4 regions of the Dermacoccus barathri genome follow, and region 3 is predicted to be linked to each of the others. Evidence: riboswitches for the same ligand, from Rfam matches in the RefSeq annotation. Region 3 holds a riboswitch; each other region holds the start of a gene.
What was found. Region 3 has a riboswitch for S-adenosylmethionine ahead of IM689_RS02610 (TauD/TfdA dioxygenase family protein). Riboswitches for the same ligand answer to the same signal wherever they lie in the genome.
Positions count from the first base shown of each region.

Region 1: linked by a shared signal. The riboswitch ahead of IM689_RS08385 (bifunctional o-acetylhomoserine/o-acetylserine sulfhydrylase) and the one ahead of IM689_RS02610 (TauD/TfdA dioxygenase family protein) in region 3 are both predicted to bind S-adenosylmethionine.
Region 2: linked by a shared signal. The riboswitch ahead of IM689_RS03105 (MetQ/NlpA family ABC transporter substrate-binding protein) and the one ahead of IM689_RS02610 (TauD/TfdA dioxygenase family protein) in region 3 are both predicted to bind S-adenosylmethionine.
Region 4: linked by a shared signal. The riboswitch ahead of metX (homoserine O-acetyltransferase MetX) and the one ahead of IM689_RS02610 (TauD/TfdA dioxygenase family protein) in region 3 are both predicted to bind S-adenosylmethionine.

Region 1 is NZ_JADCTK010000004.1:56,407-63,427, forward strand. It holds gene IM689_RS08360 (phosphatidylinositol mannoside acyltransferase) at 1-154, opposite strand, end outside; gene pgsA (phosphatidylinositol phosphate synthase) at 154-777, opposite strand; gene IM689_RS08370 (HIT family protein) at 888-1,457, opposite strand; gene IM689_RS08375 (hypothetical protein) at 1,490-1,876, opposite strand; gene IM689_RS08380 (GNAT family N-acetyltransferase) at 1,873-2,352, opposite strand; SAM riboswitch class IV at 2,466-2,581, shown strand; gene IM689_RS08385 (bifunctional o-acetylhomoserine/o-acetylserine sulfhydrylase) at 2,647-3,972, shown strand; gene thrS (threonine--tRNA ligase) at 4,043-6,058, opposite strand; gene IM689_RS08395 (serine/threonine-protein kinase) at 6,159-7,021, opposite strand, start outside.
Region 2 is NZ_JADCTK010000002.1:5,530-12,550, forward strand. It holds gene IM689_RS03090 (alpha/beta fold hydrolase) at 1-12, shown strand, start outside; gene IM689_RS03095 (methionine ABC transporter permease) at 91-768, opposite strand; gene IM689_RS03100 (methionine ABC transporter ATP-binding protein) at 765-1,820, opposite strand; gene IM689_RS03105 (MetQ/NlpA family ABC transporter substrate-binding protein) at 1,817-2,788, opposite strand; SAM riboswitch class IV at 3,012-3,123, opposite strand; gene msrA (peptide-methionine (S)-S-oxide reductase MsrA) at 3,352-4,005, opposite strand; gene IM689_RS03115 (acyl-CoA thioesterase) at 4,088-4,540, opposite strand; gene IM689_RS03120 (GNAT family N-acetyltransferase) at 4,642-5,679, shown strand; gene IM689_RS03125 (glycine--tRNA ligase) at 5,751-7,021, shown strand, end outside.
Region 3 is NZ_JADCTK010000001.1:541,506-548,526, forward strand. It holds gene IM689_RS02600 (carbon starvation CstA family protein) at 1-2,037, opposite strand, end outside; gene IM689_RS02605 (GNAT family N-acetyltransferase) at 2,155-2,742, opposite strand; gene IM689_RS02610 (TauD/TfdA dioxygenase family protein) at 2,787-3,671, opposite strand; SAM riboswitch class IV at 3,686-3,801, opposite strand; gene IM689_RS02615 (DUF6308 family protein) at 3,971-4,771, shown strand; gene IM689_RS02620 (SAM-dependent methyltransferase) at 4,887-6,188, opposite strand; gene IM689_RS02625 (FAD-binding oxidoreductase) at 6,185-7,021, opposite strand, start outside.
Region 4 is NZ_JADCTK010000004.1:263,671-270,691, reverse strand. It holds gene hrpA (ATP-dependent RNA helicase HrpA) at 1-611, shown strand, start outside; gene IM689_RS09330 (HIT family protein) at 631-1,068, shown strand; gene IM689_RS09325 (PAC2 family protein) at 1,164-2,165, shown strand; gene IM689_RS09320 (EcsC family protein) at 2,225-2,917, shown strand; gene IM689_RS09315 (YkvA family protein) at 3,020-3,403, shown strand; gene IM689_RS09310 (DUF4192 family protein) at 3,475-4,461, shown strand; SAM riboswitch class IV at 4,575-4,684, shown strand; gene metX (homoserine O-acetyltransferase MetX) at 4,721-5,899, shown strand; gene IM689_RS09300 (universal stress protein) at 5,965-6,321, shown strand; gene IM689_RS09295 (RNA polymerase sigma factor) at 6,580-7,021, shown strand, end outside.

The sequences.
Region 1 (7,021 bases), on a different contig from region 3:
TGCCGCCGCGACGGTGAAGGACGTCCGCGATCCTCTCGAAGAGCACGTACGCAGCCGGCTCGGGCAGGGCGCGCACGGCACGCCATCCGGCCTTGAAGGCGAGGACGGTGGCGGCGTCCTGCGCTCGCTTGCGGGAGGGAGCGGGCCGAGCCATCAGTTCGCGAGAGCCTTGCCGAGCGCCTGGCGACGCACCATGAGCATGCGCTGCAGCACGGTGATGAACGAGGCCACCGCGAGCAGGGCGAGCACGATCGTCAGGACGATGTACGGCAGGTCGAACAGGCCCGTGAGGCCGGTGGTGACGAGAACCGCAACAAGACGGTCGGCTCGTTCCGCGATGCCGACGTTCGCCTCCATACCGAGCCCCTCGGCGCGAGCCTTGGCGTACGAGACGACGGAACCGAGCACGAGACAGGCGAGCGCGAGGCACGCCATGAGGAAGTTGTCGCCCTGGCCGGCGAAGTAGAGCACGAGACCACCGAAGATGGCGGCGTCACCGACACGGTCGAGCGTGGAGTCGAGGTAAGCGCCCCACACCGACGAGCGACCCGACAGGCGGGCCATGTTGCCGTCGAGCATGTCGGAGAAGACGAAGGCCGTGATGAACAGGGTGCCGACGAGGAACTCGCCGCGCGGGTAGAACCACAGCGCGCCGAACGAGACACCAAGCGTGCCCACGATCGTGACGACGTCAGGGCTGATGCCGAGGCGCAGGAGCAGCTGCGCCAGGGGGCGGAAGATCGCGGAGAAGAAGGCGCGCGCGTACTTGTTCAGCATGGTGACTCAACTGTAGCGGTTCGATACGTCGAGCCGAGGTGCGCGCCGCGCCGGACGAGTCACATCTCACCCCGCGTTCACGAGTCGCGCGCCCCGCGAGGTCGAGGCCGTCAGTCGGTTGGCCAGGACGCCGCGATGCGCTGACGGCTGTCCTCGAGAAGCACCGGGAGAGCCTTCGTCTGACCGACGATCGGCATGAAGTTCATGTCGCCACCCCAGCGGGGCACGATGTGCTGATGCAGGTGCGCAGCCACGCCGGCGCCCGCGACATCGCCCTGGTTCATGCCGAGGTTGAAACCGGCCGGGTTCGACGCCGCCTTCAGAGCGCGAATGCCCTGCTTCGTCAGCTTCGTGAACTCCTCGGTCTCGGCGTCCGTGAGGTCGATGTAGTGCGGCACGTGACGGTAGGGGCACACGAGCAGGTGGCCCGGGTTGTACGGGAAGAGGTTCATCACGACGAAGCAGTGCTCACCGCGGTGCACGATGAGGCCCTCGGCGTCGTCCTTGCCCGGCGCCGCGCAGAACGGACAGCCGTCGCCGGCGTCCCTCGAGGGGCGGTCGGCCTCGATGTAGGCCATGCGATGAGGCGTCCACAGTCGGCCGAAACCGTCGGGCTCCCCCGCGAAGTCGTGCTCGGACTCGGCGTGCTCGGGAGTGAAGTCCTCGTTCTGCGTGACCATGCGCCCCATCCTAGGGAAACCCGCGCGCCGGGTCAGACCGGAGCGATCTCGGCGAGTTTCTCCACGAGCCGCTCGTCGCTCGCAGCGCCCGCGTGGGCCAGGCCGCCCACGCGCTCTGCCACTTTCTGTGCGACGTCTGCGGCATCACCTTCGCCCACGACGGCGACGGCGCTCGCGAGTCCGCCGAGGCCGCTTGCGGCGTCCTCGAGGTCGAGCCAGTCGTCGTCGGTGAGTTCCGCTGTCACACCCGCCCACACGACGCCCGCGGCCATGACGCCACGTTCGGCCAGCGATCCGACGCTCTCGCGCGGCAGCGAGCCGTCCTCACCGAGGTAGAGCACGACGGCGTTCGCCGCCGGCTTCGACGGGCAGGCGATGCAGCGCTCGCGCTGGTCGAGGGCCCAGATGATGTCGCTCATCGCTGCTCCTTCGTGGCCGCGAACGGTGCGTCGCGGTGCATGTGTCGCTCCTCCGGGGCACCGAATCCGAGACGCTCGTACAACGGGCGCGCCTTCGGACGCGTGTTGAGCAGCATCCGCTCGACGCCGCGCGCGTCCGCCCAGGCGTCGACGGTGCGGAGCATGCGTTCGCCGAGTCCCGCGCCACGTTCGTCGGGCACGACGAAGACGAACGCGACGTACAACCACGGCTTGGCGCCGCGCGCGAGCGTCGGCATCCGGTGGACGAGGGCGCACTGCACGATGCCGACGACGGTGCCGTCGGAACGGGTGGCGATCCACGTGGGTACCTCGTCGAAGGCCGAGAGGAAGTCGTCCGCGTACTCGGTCACGAAACCGGCCCGCTTCGGGTGCCCCTCCTCGAGGTCCGAGCGCAACCGAAGCGCTGCACAGGCGAAGGCGTCGTCACGCCTGGCCCGGGCGATGGTGATCGTCATGGCGCCAGTCAACCACGGCTTGACCCTTCGGCAAACGCCCCGCGCCGCACGGCAAACCACGATGTGAGACACGAGTCCCGCCCCTCGATACCGCCCGGGATATCCTCGGACCAGGTCACGAGCGCCAGCGTCAAACCCCGGTTTGCTGGCCGGCAACCCTCCCACCGCGGCGGGGTGCTCCGGGTGACGACCTGGCCCGGCGTCGGATACGCCCGGGCAAGCGCGGAAGCAGAGCTTCCGGCGCACCCCGCGTGCGAGGTTCGCGCACGGGTAGCGACCTTTCGAGGAGTTGTCATGAGCGCTCAGGACTGGGCTTTCGAGACCAAGCAGATCCACGCCGGCCAGGTGCCGGACGGGGACACCGGATCGCGCGCGCTGCCGATCTACCAGACGACCTCGTTCGTCTTCGACTCCGCCGAGACGGCGGCCAACCGCTTCGGCCTGTCCGACCTCGGCCCCATCTACACCCGGATCGGCAACCCGACGTCGCAGGCCGTCGAGGAGCGCATCGCGGCGCTCGAGGGTGGCGTCGGCGCCCTGCTGCTGGCCTCCGGCCAGGCCGCGACGACGTTCGCCATCCTCAACGTCGCGCAGGCAGGCGACCACGTCGTCGCGTCGGCCGCTCTCTACGGCGGTACGTACAACCTGCTCAAGTACACTCTCAAGCGTCTCGGTGTGGAGACCACCTTCGTCGAGGACATCGGTGACCTCGACGCGTGGAAGAGCGCCATCCGCCCGAACACCAAGCTGCTGTTCGGCGAGACGCTGAGCAACCCCGACCAGAAGGTCCTCGACGTCGCGGGTGTTGCCGGTGTCGCCCACGACGCCGGCCTGCCACTGTTCGTCGACAACACCGTCGCGACGCCGTACCTGCTGCGCCCGATCGAGCACGGCGCGGACGTCGTCATCCACTCGGCGACGAAGTACCTCGGCGGCCACGGCACGTCGATCGCCGGCGTGCTCGTGGACGCCGGAACGTTCGACTACGCCAAGGAGCCGGAGAAGTTCCCGCAGTTCAACGAGCCGAGCGAGAGCTACCACGGTCTCGTTTTCGCCCGCGATCTCGGCGTCGGTTCGGCGCTCGGCGCGAACCTCGCGTTCATCCTCAAGGCACGCGTCGAACTGCTGCGCGACCTCGGCTCCGCCGTGTCGCCGTTCAACGCGTTCCTCATCGCCCAGGGCCTCGAGACGCTGTCGCTGCGCGTCGAGCGTCACGTGGAGAACGCGAAGAAGGTTGTCGCCTACCTGAGCGAGCACGCGCAGGTCGAAAAGGTCTTCTACGCCTCGAAGGACGACAGCCCGTACAAGGAGCTGGCCGACCGCTACCTGCCCACCGGTTCCGGTGCAGTGTTCTCCTTCGAGATCGCCGGCGGCATCGACGCGGGCAAGGCGTTCGTCGACGCCCTCGAGCTGCACTCGCACGTGGCCAACATCGGTGACGTCCGCTCGCTCGCCATCCACCCGGCGACGACGACGCACAGCCAGGGCAGTGACGACGACCGCCGCGGCGCCGGCGTCACGCCCGGCCTCGTGCGCCTGTCGGTCGGCATCGAGAACGCGAACGACATCATCGCCGACCTCGACAAGGGCTTCGCAGCCGCGAAGGCTGCCTCCGCCTGATCGCCCGCACCGCGGAGACTACGACGAAGCCACCACCCCAAATCGGGGCGGCGGCTTCGTCGTATGTGGATCAGGCCTCGGCAGGTGCCTCGGCCGCCGTGGGCGACGTGTTGTTGCGCGAGGCGATGTACGCGGCGATCTCGGCCACGGCCTCGTCGACCGGCACGCCGTTCTTCTGCGAGCCGTCGCGGTAACGGAAGCTCACGGCTCCGTTGTCGCGGTCCTCCTCGCCGGCGATGAGGATGAACGGCGCTTTCGACTTCGAGGCGTTGCGGATCTTCTTCGGGAAGCGGTCGTCGCTCGTGTCGATCTCGACGCGTACGCCGGCCCGACGCAGCTTCTCGCCCACCTCGCCGAGGTAGTCGTAGTACTCCTCCGCGACCGGAACCCCGAGCACCTGAACCGGTGCGAGCCACGCCGGGAACTGCCCCGCGTAGTGCTCGACGAGCACACCAAGGAAGCGCTCGATCGAACCGAACTTCGCCGAGTGGATCATGACCGGCTGCTGACGCGTGCCGTCCTGAGTCTGGAACTCGAGGCCGAAGCGCTCGGGCATGTTGAAGTCGTACTGGATCGTCGACATCTGCCACGTACGGCCGATGGCGTCACGTGCCTGCACGGAGATCTTCGGGCCGTAGAAGGCTGCGCCGCCCGGGTCGGGCACGAGCTCGAGGCCCGAGGCGTTCGCGACGTCGGCGAGCACCTGCGTCGCGACCTCCCACTGCTCGTCGGTGCCGATGAACTTGTCCTTCTTGTCGCCGGCCTCGTCACGCGTCGACAGCTCGAGGTAGAAGTCGTTCAGCCCGAAGTCACGCAGCAGCCCGAGGATGAAGTCGAGCAGGTGCTTGATCTCGCCCGGCGCCTGCTCCGGCGTCACGTAGGAGTGGGAGTCGTCCTGGGTGATCATGCGCACGCGCGTGAGGCCCGAGAGAACGCCGGACTTCTCGTCGCGGTAGACCGTGCCGAACTCGAAGAAGCGCAGCGGCAGCTCACGGTAGGAGCGTCCGCGCGAACGGAAGATCTCGTTGTGCATCGGGCAGTTCATCGCCTTGAGGCGGTACTTCTGCCCGTCGAGGTCCAGCGGCGGGAACATGCCGTCGGCGTAGTAGGGCAGGTGACCCGAGGTGTAGAAGAGGTCTTCCTTCGACACGTGCGGCGTGCCGACGTAGCTGAAGCCCTCTTCGATGTGGCGACGGCGGACGTAGTCCTCCATCTCGCGCTTGATGATGCCGCCCTTGGGGTGGAACACGGGCAGGCCGGGGCCGATGTTCTCGGGGAAGCTGAACAGATCCATCTCCGCGCCGAGCTTGCGGTGGTCGCGCTTCTCGGCCTCGGCGAGGCGCTCGAGGTAGGCCTTGAGCTCGTCCTTCGTGGGCCACGCGGTGCCGTAGACGCGCTGCAGCTGCGGGTTCTTCTCGCTGCCGCGCCAGTAGGCCGCAGCCGAACGCATCAGCTTGAACGCGTTGCCGAGCACCTTCGTCGACGGCACGTGCGGGCCGCGGCACAGATCGCCCCAGGCGACGCTGCCGTCACGACGCACGTTGTCGTAGATCGTCAGTTCGCCGCCGCCGACCTCGGCCTCGGCGCCCTCGGCAGCATCGGCCGCGTTGCCCTTGAGACCGATGAGCTCGCACTTGTACGGCTCGTCCTTGAGCTCCTCGAGGCCCTCGGCGTCGGTGATGACGCGACGACAGAAGGTCTGGCCCTCGTTGACGATCTTGAGCATCGCCTTCTCGAGCTTCTTAAGGTCGTCGGGGGTGAACGCCTCGGCGACGTCGAAGTCGTAGTAGAACCCGTCGGTGATGGGCGGACCGATGCCGAGCTTGGCGTCGGGCTTGGCCTGCTGCACGGCCTGGGCGAGCACGTGTGCGGCAGAGTGACGCAGCACGGCGAGGCCCTCGGGCTCCTGTGCCGTGACGGGCTCGACGACGGCGCCGGCCGGCACCTCGCGGTGCAGATCCCACAGGTCGCCGTCGACCCGCATGACGAGGACGGCCTTGTCGTCGCCGAACAGGTCCGTGCCCGTCGTCCCGACCTCCACCTCGCGCTGGTCACCGGCGACGGTCAGGGTGATCTGTTCGGACACGGGAGGTCTCCTTGGAAGTCGGGATGGGGGCGCACCTGCGCCGACCCGATGCAAGGTTACCGGCTCCCGGAAGTGCCGGGCGAGCCGGTTTGCCGCGCGATCAGAGGCTGTTGACGATGACGGCGGCGAGGCCGCTCGCCACGAGGACCAGGACGACGAGGACCGCGACGAGGAACGTCGACATCCCGCCGCCGCTCGGCGCAGGTGCGGGACGCGGCGCCGCTCTGGCGCTGGCGACACGTGCCGGGGACGCCTGATGCGCGCGCGGCGGGGCACTGGGTCGGGCCGGCGCCGGTGCGGGGCGTCCGGAGCCGCCGGCCGCAGCACGACGGCGTTCCTTCTTGATAGCGGCGATCCATTCGCCCGCCGACGGCGGACGCTCGGCAGGGTCCTTGCGAAGCGCCCACCGAATGGCGGCGTCCACGCGCGGCGTCACCCCGTCGACGCGTCCGACGAGCGACGGGGCCTTCGCGTGGCGGTGGGCCTGGCGCAGCTCCTCCAGTTCCCGCCCCGCGAAGGGCGGTTCACCCGTGAGCGCGTAGTAGAGGACGCAGCCGAGCGCGTAGACGTCCACCGCGGGCCCGTCCTCGGATGATGCGGTGAAGCGCTCGGGCGCCATGTAGGCCCACGACCCGAGAATCTGAGAGCCGGCCGCCACCTTGTGCCGGTCGACGACGGCGATGCCGAAGTCGGCGAGGTAGACGAATCCCTTGCGGTCGACGAGGAGGTTGGCTGGCTTCACATCGCGGTGGACGACGCCCGCGGCGTGCGCGTCGTCGAGGGCCGAGGCAGCCTGCTCGACGATCTCGATGGCCGTACCGAGCGATGCCGGCCCGAACTGCCGCACGACGCCCGAGAGGGAGTGCCCGTCGACGTAACGCATGTCGAGGTAGGCCTGGTCGTCGATCTCGCCGTAGTTGTGGATCGGCACGATGTGCGGCGAGTTCATACGCCCCACGAGGT
Region 2 (7,021 bases), on a different contig from region 3:
TCGACCCGCTGACGGACTGACCCTTGAACGCCCGAGCGGCCGGCACCCCCAAGGTTGCCGGCCGCTCGGGCGTTTCGCCGTGCGCGTCGATCAGTGACGCAGAGCCTTGCGGGCCAGTGCGTTACCGATGAACTGCGCGATCTGCACGAACACGATGATGATGACGACGGCTGCCCACGTCACTGCCCACTGGTAGCGCTGGTAGCCGTACGCCAGCGCGAAGTTGCCGAGACCGCCGCCGCCCATCGCGCCGACGACCGCGGTCATGTCGATGACGGCGACGAGCGCGAAGGTGTACCCGAGGATGAGCGGCGCGAGCGCCTCGGGGATGAGAACGGTGCGGATGATCCGCCACGGGCTCGCGCCCATCGCCTGAGCCGCCTCGATGACGCCCGGGTCGACACTCACGAGGTTCTGTTCGACGATGCGACTGATGCCGAAGGTTGCGGCGAGCGTCAGCGGGAAGATCATCGACGCGGTACCGATCGTCGAGCCGGTGACCTTCAGCGTCAGCGGACCGAGCGCGGCCGCGAAGATGATGAACGGGATCGGCCGGATGATGTTGACGAGCACGTTGAGGATCGTGTGAACCGTCGGGTTGGCCATGATGCCGCCGCGGCGCGTCGTGTTGAGCAGCACGCCGAGCACGAGCCCGAACAGACCGCCGAGGACGATGGTGGCGCTGACCATGAGGAGGGTCTGCCCGACCGACTCCCACAGCACGGGGCGCAGTGCGCTCCAGTCCGTGTCCGCAGTGATGACCTTCATGCCGTGGCCTCCTCGAGTTCGTGGACGGTGGCCACCTGGGCGAGGTCGGTCAGCATCTGCGTGACGGTGTCGTCGTCACCGCGCAGGGCCAGGGTCAACGTCGTGAGGTTCGCTTCCTTGAGGGGCGTCAGCCCGCCGTGGACGATCTCCGGTTCGACATTGCGCGCACCGGTGGAGGCGAGCACCCGCCCGAAGCCGGCGGAGTCGTGGACGGTCGCGGTGACGAGGCGACCGCTCACGCGCCGGCGCAGCAGATCGATCTCACGGGCGTCCGGCACGTTGCGCAGCGTTGCGTCGACGAGACGCCGCGTGGCGGGCGAGGCGGGGGAGCCGAGCACCTGCTCGGTCGGCCCGGATTCGACGAGGCGGCCGTGTTCGAGGACCACGACGTCGTCGGCCAGTTCACGCACGACGTCCATCTCGTGCGTGATGACGACGATCGTCACGCCGAGTTCGTCGTTGACGCGGCGCAGCAGGGCGAGAACGTCCTTCGTCGTGTCGGGGTCGAGCGCCGACGTCGACTCGTCGGCGAGCAGGATCTCCGGGTTGGTCGCGAGAGCGCGGGCGATGCCGACGCGCTGCTTCTGCCCGCCGGAGAGTTCGTCGGGGTAGGCCCACGCCTTCTCCGTGAGGCCGACGAAGTGAAGGAGCTCGGTGATGCGTGCCTCGATCTTCGCCTTGTCCCACCCCGCGACCTCGAGCGGGTAGGCCACATTGGCGTACACCGTGCGGGACCGGATGAGGTTGAACTGCTGGAAGACCATGCCGATCCGAGCGCGCAGGGCGCGGATCTTTTTCGCGTTGAGGCTCGTGAGGTCGATGCCGTCCACCTCGACGGTGCCCGTCGTCGGTGTCTCGAGCGCATTGATGAGGCGCACCAGGGTGCTCTTGCCGGCGCCCGAGAAGCCGATGACGGCGAGCACGCGACCAGTGGCGACGTCTAGGTCGACATCCTGGAGGGCGCTGACCTCCTTCGAGCCGCGCACGAAGGTCTTGCTCACGCCACGCAGACGGACTGCGGGTGTGGTGTCGTTCGGGGGAGTAGGGGTCACTTGGCGGCCTTGATCTGCGACTCGAGACGGGCGAGGATTCCGCGCACGTCCGTGACGGAGCGCTTCACCTCGAACTGGGTTCCCTTGGTGCGCTTCGCGATGAGGTCCTGCACCGACTTCTCGTGGTAGGCCTGCACGAACTTGGCGTACGCCGGGTTGTCGGCGTCCTTCTTCCGAGCGGCGATGACGTTGATGTACGGCTCGGAGGACTTGGCCTTCGGGTCGTCCTTGAACAGCGCCTTGCTGGGGTCGAGGTTCGCGTCGGCGGCGAAGTTGTTGTTGACGACCGCACCTTCGACGGACGGCAGGGCGGCCGCCGTCTGTGCGGCTTCCACCGGGGCGACCTTGACCTTCGACTTGCCTGCGTCGATGTCGGCGGGTGTCGAGAGGGAGTTGCCGCCGCCCTTGAGCGTCAGCAGGCCGGCGCTCTGCAGGAGCAGGAGAGCGCGTGCCTGGTTCGTCGCGTCGTTCGGGATGGCGACCTTGCCACCCTTCGCGAACTCGTTGATCTTCGAGTGCTTCTTCGAGTAGAGCGACAGCGGCACGATGTACGTGGAGCCCACCGGCGTCAGGGTGTCGTTCTTCGCGGCGTTGTAGTCGGCGAGGAACTGAAGGTGCTGGAACTGGTTGAGGTCGACCTGGCCCTGGGAGAGGGCCGGATTGGCCTGCGTGTAGTCGGTGAAGTTGACCGGCTCGATCTCGAGGCCGTACTTCTCCTTGCCGACCTTGATGAGTTCGTTCCAGTACGGGTCGGACGCTTCGGTGGTACCGACGGTGATCTTCGTCAGCTTCTCGTCGTCGCTACCCGTGAAGGCCTTGATGCCGAAGCCTGCAGCGAGGGCGACGACGAGGGCGCCTGCGCCGAACGCCGCGTACTTGCCGCCGTTGCTCTTCGGCTTCTCCGGAAGGGCCGGGATGGCGGGGGTGTCGGTGCTGGTGGTGGGCGTCGACTTTTCGTTTTCGGACATGGTGGTGCCTTCCTCAAAGGCGCGTGGGTTGCGCCGGTGGGGTGGGCGGTGCCGGCGACCGCCCGACGATGGGTGCGGTCAGTGCTTGGGGCGCGCGAACGCGGCGTCGTGCGTGTGCGGTCGCGCGGTGGGGGCCTGGGTGGGGCGATGCGTGTGCTGCATGTGATCTCCCGGGATCGGGCGCACCGGTACGAAGCCCTCGAAAGGGATGTGTTCCGGGTGCGGAACGTGCTTGCCGCGCGGTTGACGCGGCCGGGTCATCACCTGGAGCACCCCGCCACGTTCGTGAGGGTTGCCGTCCGACCAGCCAGGGCTTTGCATCGGATCTCTTGACCGGCATTACATTAGAGACGCCGCGAGAAGCCCGTCAAATCAAGTGATCTGGGCCACTCTGCGTCACCGCTGGACCGAGTTTCCTGCGGTTGGGTAGTCGCCGCCTCGACCCAACGGCAGGAAAGTCTGCCCAGTGGAGAGATGCGCTGACGCCGTGCTCTCCCCGTGGGCTGGAGTCACTAGGGGCGGAGCGTGGACTCCACGGGGTCGAGGTACCCCCGAGCTCGCGCTTATTTGCTCGGCGGAAGCACGTCGGTCTGCGCGGGGAGGTCGGCCACGCCGACCGGGCACGTCACGCCCTTGTAGCCGTGATTGCAGTACCCGCCTGGATTTTTCGCGAGGTACTGCTGGTGGTAGCCCTCGGCCGGCCAGAACTTTCCGGCTTCGTCGGCGGGCTTCATCTCCGTCGTGATGGCGCCGCGGCCCGCGTCGGTCAGCGCACCCTGGAACGCTTCTGCGGTGCGACGCGTAGCGGTCTCCTGCTCGGGCGTCGTCCAGTAGACCGCAGAGCGGTACTGCGTGCCGATGTCATTGCCCTGACGGTTGGCCGTCGTCGGGTCATGGTTCTCCCAGAACGCCTTGAGCAGCTGGGCCGGGGAGACCTTCTCCGGGTCGTACGCGATCTGGACGGCCTCGGTGTGGCCCGTCGTGCCCGTGCAGACGTCCTCGTATGAGGGGTTCTCACGGTCGCCACCCATGTAGCCGACGGCCGTCGAGACGACCCCCGGGATCTGCCAGAAGATGCGCTCCGCACCCCAGAAACATCCCATCGCGACGTACAGCGTCTCGGTCTTGTCCGGCCACCCGCCGAGCAGTGGCGTGCCGAGAACGTCGTGCACGGCAGCGACGTCGACCGGGGCGGAATCCTGACGGGTGAACCACATGGGGCGTTCCTTTCACTGGGGTCGCTGTGTTCAACGCAGGCGCGTCCGAGAGGATTCCGAGCGGGTGTCGCCGGGGTGCACTTCAGTCGACGAGCGGCGGCACTTCGAGTGGGATGGGGCGCAGTAGCCTCGCGCGGATCTCGACCATCGTCTGCGCGTGCGTGTCGAGCGCGACGTCCTCGGAAAGCGTTGGCATCCGAGGCGGCACGGCCCGCTTGTGGCCGTCGTTGTCAAGGCCGACAAGCACCATCGTGCACTCGGTTGTGAGGTTCAGTTCGCCCGTGCGCGGGTTGCCCGAGCGCACTCGCGCCGACACGTGCATGCTCGACGTGCCCGTGTGGATGAGCCGCGCCTGCACCTCGACGAGGTCGCCGACGTGCAACGGCTGGTGGAAGCGCACATTGCCGACGTAGGCCGTCACGCAGTAGTGCCCGCTCCACGCCGCGGCACAGGCGTACGGGGACTTGTCGATCCACTCGAGCATCCGGCCGGCACCGACGCGCCCGCGCACGTTGGCATCCATCGGTGCGGCCATGAAACGCAGGGTGATGTGGCGTCGGGTTCCGGGCCTGCCGTCGATCGTAGGGCCGGTACCGCCGGAAATTCACTTGTCGGGCGCGCGGTTGCTGGCGTTCCATGACTGGCATGAACACGGTGCGCATCGAACGGATCACCCCTGAACACCCGCAGTTCGAGGAGTGGGCGACCGTCTTCGTCACGGCCGGGCGCCGCCAGTGGGGGCGCGACACGACTGCCTACCCGCCGAACGAACTCGCACAGATGTGGGAGTCCCTGGCCCACGCGAAGGTCTGGCTCGCCGCGATCGACGACGGCGACGTCGTCGGGTCCGCAGCCATCGGGATGCCGACGCAGGACAACCCACATCTCGCCGGGTTCGACGTCGCCTGCCTCGACGAGCGGGCTACGGCGCTCAAGCAACGTCTCGTCGACGAGGTCGAACGTGTCTGCCGAGAGGCCGGGCGCACCACGCTCATGATCGAAACGCAGACGCCGGTCGGTGCCGCCAACGACGAGGCCGCCTTCTTAGAAGCAGCGGGCTATGCGGAAGCGCAGACGTGCGTGCGTAACGGGCAGCGGCTCCCCGTCAGCGCCGACATCGGGGCCGAGATGCGCCGCGTCATCGAGATGAACGACGGCTACCGCATCGAGACCGTCGTCGGTCGGCTTCCCGAAGACTGGCTGCCGGAACGGGCGCGCCTCGCCGGAATGATGTCGACCGACACACCTCTCGGCGCCCTCGCCATCGAGCCGGAGAACTGGACCCCCGAGCGCGTCACCGCGATGTTCGACGAGGACGAACGTCGCGGGCGCGTCGTCGTAGAGGCCGTGGCCTGGCACGAGGAATCCGGTGAGATGGCCGCGTTCACGCACGTTTCGGTGCCCGCGGAAACACCGTGGATCGCCTACCAGGACGACACCCTCGTCGCGAAAGCCCACCGGGGCCATCGGCTCGGCTACCGCGTGAAGGCTGCCGTGTCCTTGGCTCTGCCCCAGGCCGCGCCCGGCGTCACCGTGCAACGCACCTGGAACGACGAGACCAACGAGCACATGCTGCGCATCAACCGTGAACTCGGCTACGAGCGAGAGGGGACGTTGGTCGAGTGGCAGAAGGTGCTCGATTCGGCTCCGGGTGACGCTGCACACGACGCCTGAATGACAAGGCACCGGCCCCCGTGGACGAACGGTGGCGCGGGTGACACGCGGCACTCGGTAACCTTGGGCGTGTGACCGATGTACTGACGATGCAAGATGCCCTGTTGACGTTGCAGAAGTACTGGACCGACCGCGGTTGCATGGTGGTCCAGCCCTACAACACCGAGGTCGGGGCGGGAACGATGAACCCCGCCACGGTCATGCGCGTCCTCGGGCCCGAGCCGTGGCACGTCGCGTACGTCGAACCCTCCGTGCGCCCCGACGACAGCCGCTACGGCGAGAACCCCAACCGTCTGCAGACGCACACGCAGTTCCAGGTCATCCTCAAGCCCGACCCGGGCAACCCGCAGGAGCTCTACCTCGGCTCCCTGCAGGCGCTCGGCATCGACCTCGACGCGCACGACGTGCGCTTCGTCGAGGACAACTGGCAGCAGCCCGCCATCGGCGCGTGGGGCCTCGGGTGGGAGGTCTGGCTCGACGGCATGGAGGTCACGCAGTTCACCTACTTCCAGCAAGTCGTGGGCCAGAACCTCGAGCCGATCTCCGTCGAACTCACCTACGGCATGGAGCGCATCCTCATGGCGCTCCAGGGCGTCACGCACTTCAAGGACATGGCGTACGCCGAGGGCATCTCCTACGGCGAGGTCTTTGCGCAGAACGAGTACGAGATGTCGCGCTACTACCTCGACGACGCCGACGTCGAGACCGCGCACACCTTCTTCAAGAACTACACGGACGAAGCGCAGCGCATGATCGACGCCCGCCTGCCCGTGCCGGCGTGGACGTACGTGCTCAAGAGCTCGCACGCGTTCAACATCCTCGACTCGCGTGGAGCAGTGTCGACCACCGAGCGCGCCCGCTCGTTCTCGCTCATGCGCCGCCTCGCCCGCGAGGCCGGCGCGCTGTGGACCGAACGCCGCGAGGAGCTCGGCTTCCCGCTGCTCAAGGAGGGCGTCGCCACGTCGCGTGTCAACGAGATCGCTGCTGCAGCGGAGACTGCGCCGAACGTGACGCAGCCGGTCCAGAAGGCCGAGTCGGCGGCGGACCTCGGCGACGCCGCTCAGGCGTTCGCGTTCGAGATCGGCGTCGAGGAGATGCCGCCGCACGTCGTCGACGCCACCCTCCCCGCGGTCAAGGACGCCGTCACGACGGCGCTCGCGGCCACCCGCCTCGAGCACGGTGACGTGAGCGTCGTCGGCACGCCGCGCCGCATCGTTGTCACGGTGCCCGGTGTCAGCGCGCACGAGCCGGACGCAGAGACGCTCGCCAAGGGCCCCAAGGTCGCGGCCGCCTACGACGCCGACGGCAAGCCCACGAAGGCGCTCGAGGGCTTCGCGCGCGG
Region 3 (7,021 bases):
GAACAGGATCGACAGCGACTGCTGGATGAACGTGTTGCGGATGACCGCGTCGATCGCCTCCGGCGTCTTGGCCGTCTTGAAACTCGTCAGGCCCTTCTCCTTGGCGTCGACGAACGCCTTGTGCTGCGCCCAGTAGCCGAGCTTCGGGTCGGAGGAGAAGATCTTCTGGTAGCTGGCCGTCATCGTGACGATGACGTCCCACGCGAGCGGAACGCCCGGAATCCAGGCCCACTTCACGTGGCCGCTCTTGACGACGACGACGACCACGACCGTCAGCGCCACCGCGGCGAGCAGCTGGTTGGCGATACCGAACAGCGGGAACAGCGTGTTGATGCCGCCCAGTGGGTCGGTGACACCCATGAGGAGGATGGAGCCCCAGCCGGCGACGACGAGGAACGTCGTGATCCAGGCGCCGACCTTCCAGGACGTCTCACGGAAGCGCTTGAGGCCCGGGACGTTGCTGAGCGTGTCGGAGAGCATGAAGCGCGCGACGCGGGTACCGGCGTCGACCGTCGTCAGGATGAACAGCGCCTCGAACATGATCGCGAAGTGGTACCAGAACTGCTTCATCGAAGCGCCGGGGATGACCTGCGAGAACACGTTCGACATACCGAAGGCGAACGTCGGTGCGCCACCCGTGCGGGAGACGACCGACTCCTCGCCGACGTCCTTCGCGGCCTGCGCGATCTCGGTGGCCGACGTCGGGTCGCCGCCGAGGCCGAGCGAGTTCACCCACGCGGCAGCCTTCTCGGGCGTACCGCCGGTGACGCCGGCGGGCGAGTTCATGACGAAGTACAGGTGGTGGTCGATGATGGCGGCCGCGATGAGCGCCATGATCGCGACGAACGACTCCACGAGCATCGAGCCGTAGCCGATGAGGCGAGCCTGGCTCTCCTTCTGCAGCAGCTTCGGCGTCGTGCCCGAGGATATGAGAGCGTGGAAGCCGGAGAGCGCACCACAGGCGATCGTGATGAACAGGAACGGGAACAGCGAACCGGCGAAGACGGGGCCGTTGCCCTCCTTGCCGAACGACGTGATGGCCGGGATGTCGATGGACGGGCGCGCGATGACGATGCCCAGCGCGAGCAGCACGATCGTGCCGACCTTCATGAAGGTCGACAGGTAGTCACGCGGAGCGAGCAGGAGCCACACGGGCAGGACGGCAGCGGCGAAGCCGTAGATGATGATGGCCCACGACAGCGCCGTCGGCGACAGCGTGAACATGTCCTTGCCCCAGTCGGTGCCGGCAACCCAGCCACCGGCGACGATGGCGAGGAGCAGCAGGACGACGCCGATGCCCGAGACCTCGGAGACGGCACCCGGGCGCATGAAGCGCAGGTAGCAACCCATGAAGAGCGCGATCGGGATCGTCATCGCGAGCGAGAAGACGCCCCAGGGCGACTCGGCGAGCGCGTTGACGACGACGAGGCCGAGCACGGCGATCAGGATGATCATGATCGTCATGACGGCGAACATGGCCGCCCAACCGCCGACCGGGCCGAGCGTGTCACGGGCCATCTGGCCGAGGCTGCGACCGCCGCGGCGCGTGGAGATGGCGAGCACCATGTAGTCCTGCACGGCGCCCGCGAAGATCACACCGAAGATGATCCAAAGCGTGCCCGGCAGGTAACCCATCTGCGCGGCGAGCACGGGGCCGACGAGCGGGCCGGCGCCGGCGATGGCGGCGAAGTGGTGACCGAACAGCACGCGCCGGTCGGTGGGCAGGAAATCCTGGCCGTTCTCGAACTGCTCGGCCGGGGTGGCGAGATCGTCGCGCGGACGGATGACCTTGTACTGGATGAGGCGGCTGTACAGCATGTAGCCGATGACGTAGCTGCCGACGGCAGCCATGACGAACCAGATCGAGTTGACGTGCTCGCCGCGGACGAACGCAACCATCGTCCAACCGATGGCGGCGATGACGGCCGCGACGGCGATGACGATCTTCTGACGTCCCGTGATCTGGCGGGGTAGGTCGACCGCGACCGGGGGCGTGTTCCCGTCGCGCTCGGGGGTTTTGGTGCTCGACGCGGGCACGGAGACCTCCCTTTTCGTGTGAGTGTGAGCAGGGCCACGTTATGCGGTGTCGGGTAGGTCACAGGGCTTTGACAACGCACGCGCAGGTCACGCCTTCATCACGAATGTGGACGAACGTCACGCAGTGGGGCCGGTGGGGCGCGGTCCGTCGCCGAACCAGTAGCGACGGCTGTCTTCGCGGACGTCCTCGAGCCGGCCCCCGCAGGACTCGATGACGGCGCGCGAGGCGCCGTTCGTCTGCGCGCAGCAGACGAGCACGGGGGCGATGTCGAGCGCGGCGGCTTCGGCGAGCCCGAGCTTCAGAGCCTCCTTCGCGATGCCGCGTCCGCGAGCGGCTGGCCGCACGGAGTAGCCGATGTGGCCGCCGAGTTCGTAGAGGAACTCGTTGAGCGCGTGACGCAGGGCGAGGTGACCGACGAGGGCGCCGTCGTCGACGATCCAGAAGTAGGAGCAGTGGACGAGGCCAGTGTGCGGCGGCCACATCGTGTTGCCTTGGCGGGCGCAGTCTTCGACGTAGGCGGCAAAGCCGTCGGAGGTGATGTCGACGTCGGTGCCCGCGAAGAAGCCCGAGCCGTCCATGCCGCCCGCGCACACCCAGTGGTCGCCGCGCGAGTCGGTGGTGGCGTCGCGGAACTCGCGCAGCATGGCCGACCAGTCGTCGTAGCGCGCGGCGTCGGGGGCGATGAGTTCGATCATGTCGGTCATCTCATCACCCCCGACCGTGGGGCGTCGATCAGTTTTCGGTGCGCTTAGTGGGCGCGCAGGCCGTCGACGCCGCGGGGCTCGTCGCCGCGCACGGTGACGCGGTGCATGACGCGGGTGTTCGTGTAGTCGCGGTTGGCGTAGTGGGAGGTGGCGCGGTTGTCCCAGATGCCGACGTCGCCGGGCGCCCAGCGGTGACGGATCGTGTGCTCGGGCTGCGTGAGGTGGGCGTAGAGGGCGTCGAGGATGGCACGCGATTCGGCTTCGGAGACGCCGCTGACGTGGGAGGTGAAGCCGGGGTTGACGAAGAGGCCGCGGCGGCCGGTCTCGGGGTGGACGCGGACGACGGGGTGCTCGACGGCGGGCAGTTCGGTGACGATCTCGCCCTCCCACTCGTGGCCGCCGTTCTTCTTGAGGAAGGCACCCCACTCGCGGTTGCCGTCGTGGACGGCGAGCAGCTGGTCGGCGAGCGCCTTGAGGGGTGCGGAGAGGGAGTCGTAGGCGGCCTGGCTGTCGGCCCAGGACGTGTCGCCGCCGTAGGGCGGGAGCGTCACGGCGCGGAGGATGCTGATGGACGGCGGCCGCTTCATGAAGGTGACGTCGGTGTGCCAGACGTCGGAGAAGGAGAACTCGGGGTCGCTCGAGTCGATGTTGTAGATCTCGCTGCGCTCGTGGTTGCCGGCGACGGGGTGGCCGGGCGTCAGGTCGCCGAGGAGGTTGCCGAGGCGTACCTGGGCGTCGTCGTCGAAGCCGTGCTGATCGCGGAAGAAGAGCACCTTGTGGGCGAGCAGGGCGCGGCGGATGTCGAAGGCCGCGATCTCGTCGATGGACGCCAGGTCGATGCCGTGGATGACGGCGCCCAGGGCCGGGCCGAGGCGCTCGATGCGCAGTCCGGGCGTCGTGGCGGGAGCGTGGGTAGCGAGAAGTGTCATGACAACCTCTTTGTTCGTTGCGCTTGCGCAGACGCCGGGCGGCGACGCGCCAGGTCGTTACTCGGGGCACCCCACCGCAGCGGAGGGTTGCCGTCCGGCCAGCCGAGACTTGTCGCCGGAACTCGTGACCCGCCCATAACGTAAGCGCATCCTTTGTGGAACGAACAGTTATTGGTTGGCGAGTGTCCGCATCGCGGGACTCCGCAGCGGGGACACATCCGCTCCCCTCCCTGTTCCGATTAGCTGAGCGGCTGGTGTATTTCAGGGTCGCGGCGTGACCGAAACGGATAATTTCGGACATGACAACTCACAATGTCCCGTCACCGCTCCTGGTCGAAGGCGCCATCCTGGCGCCCGTGGACGTCGAGGACGCAACCAAACGAGTGTGGGCGTACTGCACGCACCCGCTCAGCGGATGGACGATCTACGACCTCGCGGCGATTACAGCTCGCAATGAAGGGCACTTCGAAGAGGTACGCACCTGGGACTTGCTGTTGTCGGCGTTGATGAATGCACGCCCTAGTGTCGGTGCGGTCACGGCATTCACGGTTGAGCGGCGGACCGAGATCGCGGCACGTGTCGCCTTGGTACCGGATTCTAAGGACCTGACCGAGTTCTCCGATGCCGAACTGGACGCGCTCACGGAGCTGAGCGCCTTCGGATTCCACGGGGCGCGCACTCCCACCATTACGAAACTTGCCGCCCTATATCGGCCACATGCCGCAACGATCCTCGATAGCTACCTCGCGACGGCGTTCGGTGTCGGCCAATACGGGTTCTCCTACGGGGCTACGCAACGCGCCGAGACACGGCGGCGGAGGAACATCCACCACGCGCTCCCCGGCCTGCGATCGACACTTCGTGATCGCGCCGGTTGGATGGGGGCCCTGCGTGATGCCACGCACGAGATCCCCGGTATCTCGCAGACATCAGACGTCCGCCTACTCGACATCGTCCTGTGGACTACACAGGACGATCTGCGTGAGTCACGAAAGTCGGAGGCTGCCAGCGACAAAGAACGGGCGCGATGGGTGACGAGGGAGCCTGGCCCCGCAATCCCACTCGACGCCGTACGCCCGGTAGCGGTGCCTGGCACGTGACTCATCGCAACCTCCGGTGAGCGGCCAGGTACACAGCAGCTGCATCGCGCTAGGCGATGTTTCCTTGGAAACGCGGCACCCGTGCCGCGGTCCCCGCTCAACATCGACGGTGGGGTTAGGCGTTCCAGTGCGAGCCGAGCGGGTAGCCGCCGTTGTCGCCGTTCTCCGTCGTCTTCGTCGCGAGCACCTGGTGCAGGTGCAGCCAGCCCTCCTCGAACGCCAGGCGCGAACCGGCCATGTAGATGCCCCACACGCGCGCCGTCGGCAGGCCGGCCTCGCCGACGCAGAACTCCCAGTTCGCCTCGAGGTTGCGGCACCACGCGGCCAGCGTGTGCGCGTACGACAGGCGCAGGTTCTCGTCGTGCTGCACCTCGAACCCGGCGTCGTGGCACTCCGCGATGAGGCGCCCCGGCGAGGCCAGTTCACCGTCGGGGAACACGTAGCGGTCCGTGAACGGCTCCGGGCGCGCCGACGCCGTGTCGTCACGACGCGTGATGCAGTGGTTGAGCAGGCGCCCGCCGTCACGCAGCTTCGAGTGCAGGAACGTGAAGTAGTCGTGGTAGTTCTTCACGCCGATGTGCTCCGTCAGGCCGATCGAGCTCACCTTGTCGAAGCCCGTCTCCGTCACGTCGCGGTAGTCGCTGTGGCGAATCTCGACGAGGTGCTCCAGGCCCGCCTCGCGCACAGCACGCTGACCCCACTCCGCCTGCTCGCGGCTCAGCGTCACACCGAGCACACTCACGCCACGCTCGCGCGCGGCGTGGATCGCCATGCCGCCCCAGCCGCAGCCGACGTCGAGCAACCGATCGCCCGGCTGGAGGTCGAGCTTGTCCGCGACGAGCGCGAACTTGCGCTCCTGCGCCTCCTCCAGCGAATCCGTCGCCGCGTCGTAGACGGCGCACGTGTACGCCATCGACGGGCCGAGCACCTTCTCGTAGAACGCGTTCGAGACGTCGTAGTGGTAGCTGATCGAATCGGCCGCCCGCGACATCGGGTTCACCTTCGCGAGGTGACGCTTCCAGCGCGGCTGGCTCTCGATCTCCGGCAACGGCGGGTGCTTGAGCGCCTTCGTCCCCAGCGCCTTGACGATCGGCGCGAGCACCGACGCCGCGTCACGCTTGCCCAGATCCTTCACGCGCAGATCGCGCTTGATGAGGCTGAACACCTCGTACGGGTCGCCCTCGGAGAAGCCCGTCCCCGTCAGCGTTCCCGTGAGGTACGCGCGAGCGAGCCCCAGGTCGCCGGGCGCTGTGAGGAGGTAACGCAGCCCCTCCTCGTTCTCGATCCGCAGCTGAATCGCAGCGTCCTTCGGCCCGACGTCGGTGCCGTCGTACGCGGTGAGGCGCATCGGCAGCGGCTCCTCGAGCACCGCGGTGACGGCCTGCTGAACGAGGGGTGCGCCGGTCGGCGTGGTCATGCGTGAGTCCTTACCTTGTCTGCGAATTCGGGCAGTCGGCCCGAGGGGTCGTACATCGACTTCATACGGCGGTATTCGGCTGCGCCGTAGAGGTCTTCGAAGGTCTGAGCGTCGTAGTAGACGTCGGAGTACAGCGACTTGTGACCGCCTATCGTGGGCAGCACGGCCTCGATGTCGCGGTTGACGTCGCCGTCCGCGCGGCCGGGCTCGATGGCCACCGTGCCCCAGAACCCGACATTGACGTAGGTGCGGTTCGGCTCGAGCCGGTACAGCGGCCACGCCTGATCGCCGCGCAACCGCAGCGGGCAGACCCACACCGGCGTCATGCCGACGTGCTCGTCGAACCACGGCATGAAGTTCACGAGTTCCTCGAGCGGCACCTCGACGTCCTGGACGACGCGCTCACGCGGTAGCTCGCCGCGCATCGAGTCGATCTTCGCGGCCACGCCGTAGCGGTTCTCGAAGCCGACAATGCGGTGGAATACGTCGCTGCGGCGGTACTTGCTCGGCCACAGCCGGCGGACCGTCGGGTTCTGCACACCGAACGCGTTGGAGCACCAGAACCAGTCCGTGTCCCAGCGCCAGATGTAGTCGTGCGCCGTGAGGGTGTCGCGGTCCAGCTCTTCGAGGCTGCGGTAGAAGATGCGCTGACCGGTGTAATCGCTCGGGTGGCGGCGAACGTTGGGGAAGAAGTTCGCGAGGACGAGGTAGCACTCGCCCGGCGAGACGATCATGCCGTCGAGGCCGTCGACGCGCTCGCCCTCCCACACCTCGTCCGCGACGATGCGCTCGATCGCCTCCGTCATCGCCCGGGCGGAGTCGAAGCGCACGTT
Region 4 (7,021 bases), on a different contig from region 3:
ACCCGCACGGTTCGATGACGGCGCTCATGGACGACGTGCTCGCCGCGGCGGTCGACTCCGTCGTCGCGGGGATGCCGAACCACGAGGTGCGCACACCCGAACAGTTCGAGGAGGCGCTGCGCACGGTCCGTCAGCAGGTGGCACCGCTCGTTCTCGAGGCCTCGGAGAAGCTCGCCCCGGTGCTCGAGCACGCGCACGAGGTGGAGCTCGCGCTGGGCAAACTCACGTCGCCGGCTGCCAAGGCGTTGCACGACGACGTCGCAGCCCACCTCGTCGCGCTCATCCACCCGGGGTTCGTCGCGCAGACCGGCATGGCTCGGTTGCCGCGCCTCGACGTCTACGTCCGGGCGCTGCTCGAGCGCGTGACGAGGGGCGTCACCGACACCGCGCGGGACGCCGACCGAGCCGACCAGCTCGCCACCGTCCGCGCCGAGTACGAGGGCATGCTCGCGGCGCTGCGCCCCGAACGCCGCACCGACGCCGACGTCGTCGACATCCGCTGGATGATCGAGGAGCTCGGTGTGAGCCTCTTCGCGCAGCGCCTCGGCACGGCTCATCCTGTCTCGCCCCAGCGCATCTACAAGGCGATGGACGCTGCCGAAGCGCTCTGATCTCCTCTAGGTTGGAGACATGGCGAGCATCTTCACGCAGATCATCGACGGCAACATCCCTGGTCACTTCGTCTGGCAGGACGAGACGTGCGTGGCCTTTCTCGTGATCGACCCGATCACCGACGGGCACACCGTCGTCGTACCCCGCGAGGAGATCGAGGAGTGGACAGCCGCGGACCCGCAGGCCCTCTCGCACCTCATGGACGTGGCGCAGAAGATCGGGCAGGCGCAGCAGGAGGCCTGGTCGGCCAAGCGCATCGGCCTGCTCGCGGAGGGCTACGAGGTGGCCCACCTGCACCTGCACGTGTGGCCGACGCAGTCGCCTGCGGACTTCGACCCGCACGACGTCGTTCACGGCCAGGACCAGCAGATCCTCGCAGCCAACGCGCAGAAGCTGCGCGAGAGCCTGCGTAGCGCCGGCCACGGCGAGCACGTCGTGGACGCGGCCGCGAACTGAACGTCCCGCGAGTCGGTTGTTCGCCCGCAGCGATGCGGGAATCTTCCGTGTGACGGGGACGTTGCAACGGGCACATCGAATCGAAGGAGAGGCCAGTGCTCGACCCGGCTCAGCTGTTTCGTCTGGAGACGGACACGACCTCGCACGACCTGCGTGCGAGCACGATGGTCGTCGCCCTCGGCGGCTTCATCGATGCGGGCTTCGCTCAGAAGCTCATGTCCCAGCACATCCTCGGCACCCTCGAGCACACGGTCGTCGCGTCGTTCGACCTCGACCAGCTGCTCGACTACCGCGGCCGTCGTCCGGTCATGACGTTCGACCGCGACCGCTTCAGCGAGTACGACGACCCGTCGCTCGTGCTCTACCGCGTCATCGACGCCGAGGGCACGCCGTTTCTCCTGCTCACCGGCCCCGAGCCCGACTACCAGTGGGAGCGCGTCGCCGAGGCCACGCGCATCCTCGCCTCGATGTTCGGCGTCAGCCTCATGGTGAGCGCGCACGGCATCCCGATGGCGGTGCCGCACACGCGTCCCATCGGCTTCACGCGCTACGCCTCGAACCAGCGCTACCTCACCGAGAACGAGCCGCTGTTCGGCAACGTCCAGATCCCGGCCAGCGCCGAGGGGCTGCTCCACATTCGTCTCGCCGAGGCCGGCATCGACACGGCCGGATTCGCCGTCCACGTGCCGCACTACCTGGTGCAGGTCGAGTACGGCGACGCCGCCATCGCGGCTCTCGAGTGCGTCACCGGGCTCACCGGACTCGCGATTCCGGCGCAGGAGCTGGCCGCCATCGCCGGGTTGCACCGGGCCGACATCGCCAAGCAGGTCGGGGAGAACGACGAGGTCACCGAGGTGGTCTCCGGCCTCGAGCAGCAGTACGACACGTTCACCGAGGGCCGCCGGCGCCGGTCGTTGCTCGCGGCTGAGATGAACGAACTGCCCAGCGCCGACGAGATCGGCGAGGAACTCGAGCAGTTCCTGCGTTCGGGCAGCGACGAGAACGAGGACACGCCCGGCGGCGAGCGTGGCGCCGCTCGCCACGCCGACGACTCGGACGACTCCGACGGATCGCCGAATCGCCCCCAGGCCGACTGACGAGGCCCGCGTTCGCGGTACCGGTTGCCCAGCCATCGGTGCGCTGCAAGGATCAGCCCATGTTCGGATTCGGTAAAGACAAAGACGACAAGCAAATTGAGCCGGCTCAGGGCTCGAACGGCACCTTCGATCGCGCCGCCAACTCCCTGGCCCAGCACCTCATCTCCACCGGCATCGACGGCGTCGCCACCTTCGACTCCGCGGCGAAGGTGGCCGACGAGGCGTTGAAGAAGAACGGTTCACGCGAAGCCGCGGTCGACGCCATCGTGCGTTCACACACGAAGCTCGCGGGTGCGAACGGGTTCGTCACCAACCTCGGTGGCTTCATCACGATGCCCGTGGCCCTGCCCGCCAACATCGTCGGCTTCTACACCGTTGCCACGCGCATGGTGGCCTCCATCGCGTACCTGTACGGCCACAACCTGCGCGACGAGTCGGTCCGTTCGGCCATCCTGCTCGACCTCATCGGCGCCGATGCCACGCAGGTTCTCAAGGGCATGGGTGCGTTCAGCGGCGGTGTCGCGACGAACGTTGCGACCCGTCGTCTTCCCCCGGCGGCGCTCGCGGTCGTCAACAAGTCCGTCGCGTTCCGCCTGGGCACGCAGGTCGGGCGCAAGTTCCTCTCGCGCATCCCGCGCGTCATCCCGGTTGCGGGTGGCTTCATCGGTGCGGGGCTCGACGTCATGCTCCTGCGCAAGATCGCCGACGCGGCGCGCAACGACTTCATCGCGGCCGTGCCGCCCACGGCCTGACGCTCCGCCGATCGTGACGACGCCGGCGCCCGCGGAATGCACCGCGTGGCGTCGGCGTTGACGCTTTGTTCACCTGAACGCTCGTCAACCGGAGGCACTTCGATGGCACGTCCCACCTCGCTCGGTCGCCGCGTCACCCGACTCGCTGGCCTGAAATCCCTCGCTGCTGCAGTGACGGCGGCGTCCGCCGCCGGAGGTCCCTCGCTCACGACCCGCCTCAGCGCACTTCCGCGCCTGGCTCGCGCTGTGCGCTCCGGTTCGTACCGGGGCGTGAGCACCGCGCAGCTCGCGCTGCTCACGGCTGCTGCGGCCTACGTCGCCTCGCCGGTCGATCTGCTGCCCGAGGCGCTCCTGGGAGTCGTGGGTCTTGCGGACGACGCCGCCGTCCTCACGTGGCTGGCGAGCTCGCTCGTGCACGTCACCGACGACTTCCTCGACTGGGAGAAGCGCACAGGTGTGACGCTGGCGGGGGAGCGCGTGCGCTGAGGACGCCCTTGTCCACAGGCGCCAGCGCCTCGCACTGGTCGTGAGAAGTGTGGTCATGGCTTCGTGAAGCCATGACCACACTTCATCTCTCGGGCATGGGCCCGCTGCTCGCCCTCATGCCGTACGAGTTCGGCTTCGCTCCGACGGCGTCCCTCGTCGTCACGTTCATGGACGGCGGGCGAGTTGCGGGGGCTGCCCGCTTCGACGAAGCCGTCGTCACCCCGGAGCACGTTCACCACGTGCGCGATCGCGTCGTCGAGGCGTCGAATCGTCTCGGCACGAGTGGCGTCGTCGTCACGGCCTACCAGTGCAGTCCCGGCGTCGATCTCGACCTGGTCACGCGGGCTCTCGCACCGGCCGTCGAGGTGGAGCACGCCCTCGTCGTGGCCCCTGACGTCTGGTGGGCAACGACGTGCACCAAAGGCTGTTGTGACGGTGCACTGGCCCCAGTGCCGACTGCCGCCGATGTGCCCTCCCTCGCATCGGCCCTCGAGGGACGCCTCGAACCGGCGTTATCGCGTGATGAAGCCGTGGCCGCCCTCCGCGCGGTTTCGCCACTGGCCCAACGGGCCGTCGCCGACCTGCTCGTCGGGCTACCGGGCGAGACCGGCCGGGTGCGCGCGGCCTGGCGTGAGGTGGCCTCAGGCTCCGGGCACCCCCACAGCACTCGCGAGCGTGAGGCTCTGGCGCTCGTCGTCGACGCCATGCCCGATCCACTCCTGCGCGACGAGATGGTGTGGAGCGTCGTGCCCGAACTGGCCGCGGGAGCCCGTACCACGCGGCAGTGCTGGTCCGAGCCGGTGAGTTCGCAGCGCCTGTTGGAGATCCTCGTCGCCGTGCCCGAGCCGGCGCGAGCCCATTGGCTGTGTCTCGTGGCGCTCGCGCGCTGGCGGGAAGGGGAGCGGCCCAGCGCTGTGCTCGCCGCCGCCGAGGCCCAGGAACGGGGCGCGCGCCTACCTCTCGTCGACCTCGTCGTGAGGATGACCTCCTCCGGCATGGCGTACGAGGACTTCCTGCGGCCGGCGAGGCCGAATCGTGCGGCGCGGCGCCGTCGCTGACGTCGTGGCGACGAGGCGAGAGAGTGCGGGCAGCCACCGGGCCGGCGCTTCACATCGTGGACATCAGCAGGGGCCTTCCTGGCGCCTTCGCTGCACTCGCCCTAGTCTCGGAGCGTCAAGAGTCTCAGTCACACAAGCCCCGGCTGACTGAGCGGCAACCCTCCACCGCGGTGGGGTGCCCCGGGTGACGACAGGGCCGTGAACGCTGCGGCAAGCGCGGACTCGCCAGTCGCTTCGGCGAGTCCTTCGAGGAGGACACATGGCGAGCTCTCATTCAGCGCACGTCGCACCGGCCGCTACGCGTCCTGTGCAGGCGCCGAGTGGGTTCAACGCGCAGGCACGAGCCGTCGCTCTGGGAGACGTCGTTCTCGAAAGTGGCCGCACGCTGCCGGACGTCGTCATGACCTACGAGTGCTGGGGCGAGTTGAACGACGACGCGTCGAACGTCGTCCTCGTCGAGCACGCGCTCACGGGTGATTCGCACGTCGTCGGCGATACTGGCGACGGGCAGCCCACCCCGGGTTGGTGGCCAGGAATCATCGGCCCCGGCGCAGCACTCGACACCGACGAGTACTTCGTCCTCGCCATCAACGTTCTCGGTGGATGCCGTGGCAGTACCGGCCCCATCTCGCTCGCTCCGGACGGCGAGCCCTGGGGCGGACGTTTCCCGCAGGTGACCGTCCGAGACCAGGTCCGCGCCGAAGCGGCGTGCCTCGAAGCGCTCGGTGTGCGACGCCTGCACGCCGTCATCGGAGGCTCCTTCGGGGGGATGCGCACGGCCGAGTGGGTCGCGGGGTTCCCGGACCGCGTCGAGCGGGCATTGGTCGTGGCGAGCAGTGGCTGCGCGACCGCGGACCAGATTGCCTGGGGTCACACCCAGGTCGTCGCCATCACGTCCGACCCGGAATTCCGCGACGGCGACTACCTGCGTCACGGCACGTTTCCCACGAACGGCCTCGCGTTGGCCCGCCAGATCGCTCACGCCTCGTATCGCAGCGCAAGCGAGTTCGAGGCACGGTTCGGCGCCGAGCCCCAGCCAGGTGAGGACCCGCTCGAGGGCGGTCGCTTCAGCGTCGAGGGCTACCTCGACCACCACGGGGCCAAACTCGCGCGACGCTTCGACCCGCTGGCCTACGTGCGCCTGACGCAGGCCATGGCGACCCACGACATCGGGCGAGGACGCGGCGGGCTCGACGCGGTGCTGGAGGCGTACGAAGGAGAACTCCTCGTGGCCGCAGTCGACTCCGATCGACTCTTTCCCGTGAGCGCATCGACGCGGATGGTGCGCGCCTACGGTCGCGGACGACTGCGCATGATCCACTCGCCCTACGGCCACGACGGATTCCTCATCGAGGCCGACCAGATCGCGTCGCTCGTGCAGGAACTCGTCCAGCGTCCGTTGCGCGGAACACCGCGGCTCGTGCGCGGCGTCGCTTGAGTGGCCCACCGCAGGGGCCTCGGGTAGCGTGACGGCAGATTCCGAATTTCGCGAGTGAGGTCGCCATGTCCGTCATCGTCAGTTTCGCGCCCGGCCCCGAGGGCGAAGCCGCCCTCGCCGAGGCAGCTCGCCAGTCGAAGGATCTGGGTCGCCCGCTCATCGTGGTGTGCACGGTGCCCTCGGACGAGGCCCGCACCGCGGCCCGCAAGGCGGCCGAGGAGTACACGGGCGCACAGGTCGTCGATGTGCAGGACGGCGCCGACGCCGTGGAATCCATCCTCGAGGAGATTTCCCGCGTGCAGCCCGCCCTGCTCGTCATCGGGCTACGCAGGCGCACCCCTGTCGGCAAGTTGATCCTGGGCACGAGTGCGCAGCGCTTGTTGCTCGACGCCCCGTGCCCCGTGCTCGCCGTCAAGCCCTGAGGCTCCCGAACGCCCTTCAGTTGCTGAGATGGCGGCCGATGCGGGGCAGGGAATGAACGTCAATCGAAGCTCGTTGAACCCCGTGATTCTGCGGTTTCGTCCGTCGAGTTTTATAATGGGTGAAGAAGCGGTCACCACCCGGAGCGCCAAGCGCGGGGTTTCGTGATCGCACTCCTCGTTCCGGTGTCGCTTCGATCGTCGCTGCCCTGCGGCCGACGACGGCGACGCATTACTTTCGGAAGGTAGTTGGTGACGACAGTGTCGAAGACCACGCAGCCCCCCGCACTTCCCGCGGATGTCGACCACCCGGCTCTGGCAGCTCTGTTCGAATCGGGTCGTGAGACGGGCTCGGTGGACAGCGTCGCATTGAAGGACGCGATCGAAGAGGCACAGGTGTCGTCCGCCAAGCAGAAGTCCGTGTTGAAGGCGCTGGCCGCCGAGAACATCGAGGTCGTCCTCGACCAGGCCCACGCCGAGCAGGCCGTGGCCACCACAGCCGGACGTCGTAAGACGGCCGCGAAGAAGACGACGGCCAAGAAGGCCACCGCGAAGTCCGCTGCGGCCAAGACCACTGCGGCCAAGAAGACCACCGCCAAGAAGGCGACGGCGAAGACCGCGACCGCGAAGGTTGCGGCTGTCGAGGAGTCGAGCGAGGCGGACGAGACCGCCAACGAGGCTCCCGCCAAGAAGACGACGGCCA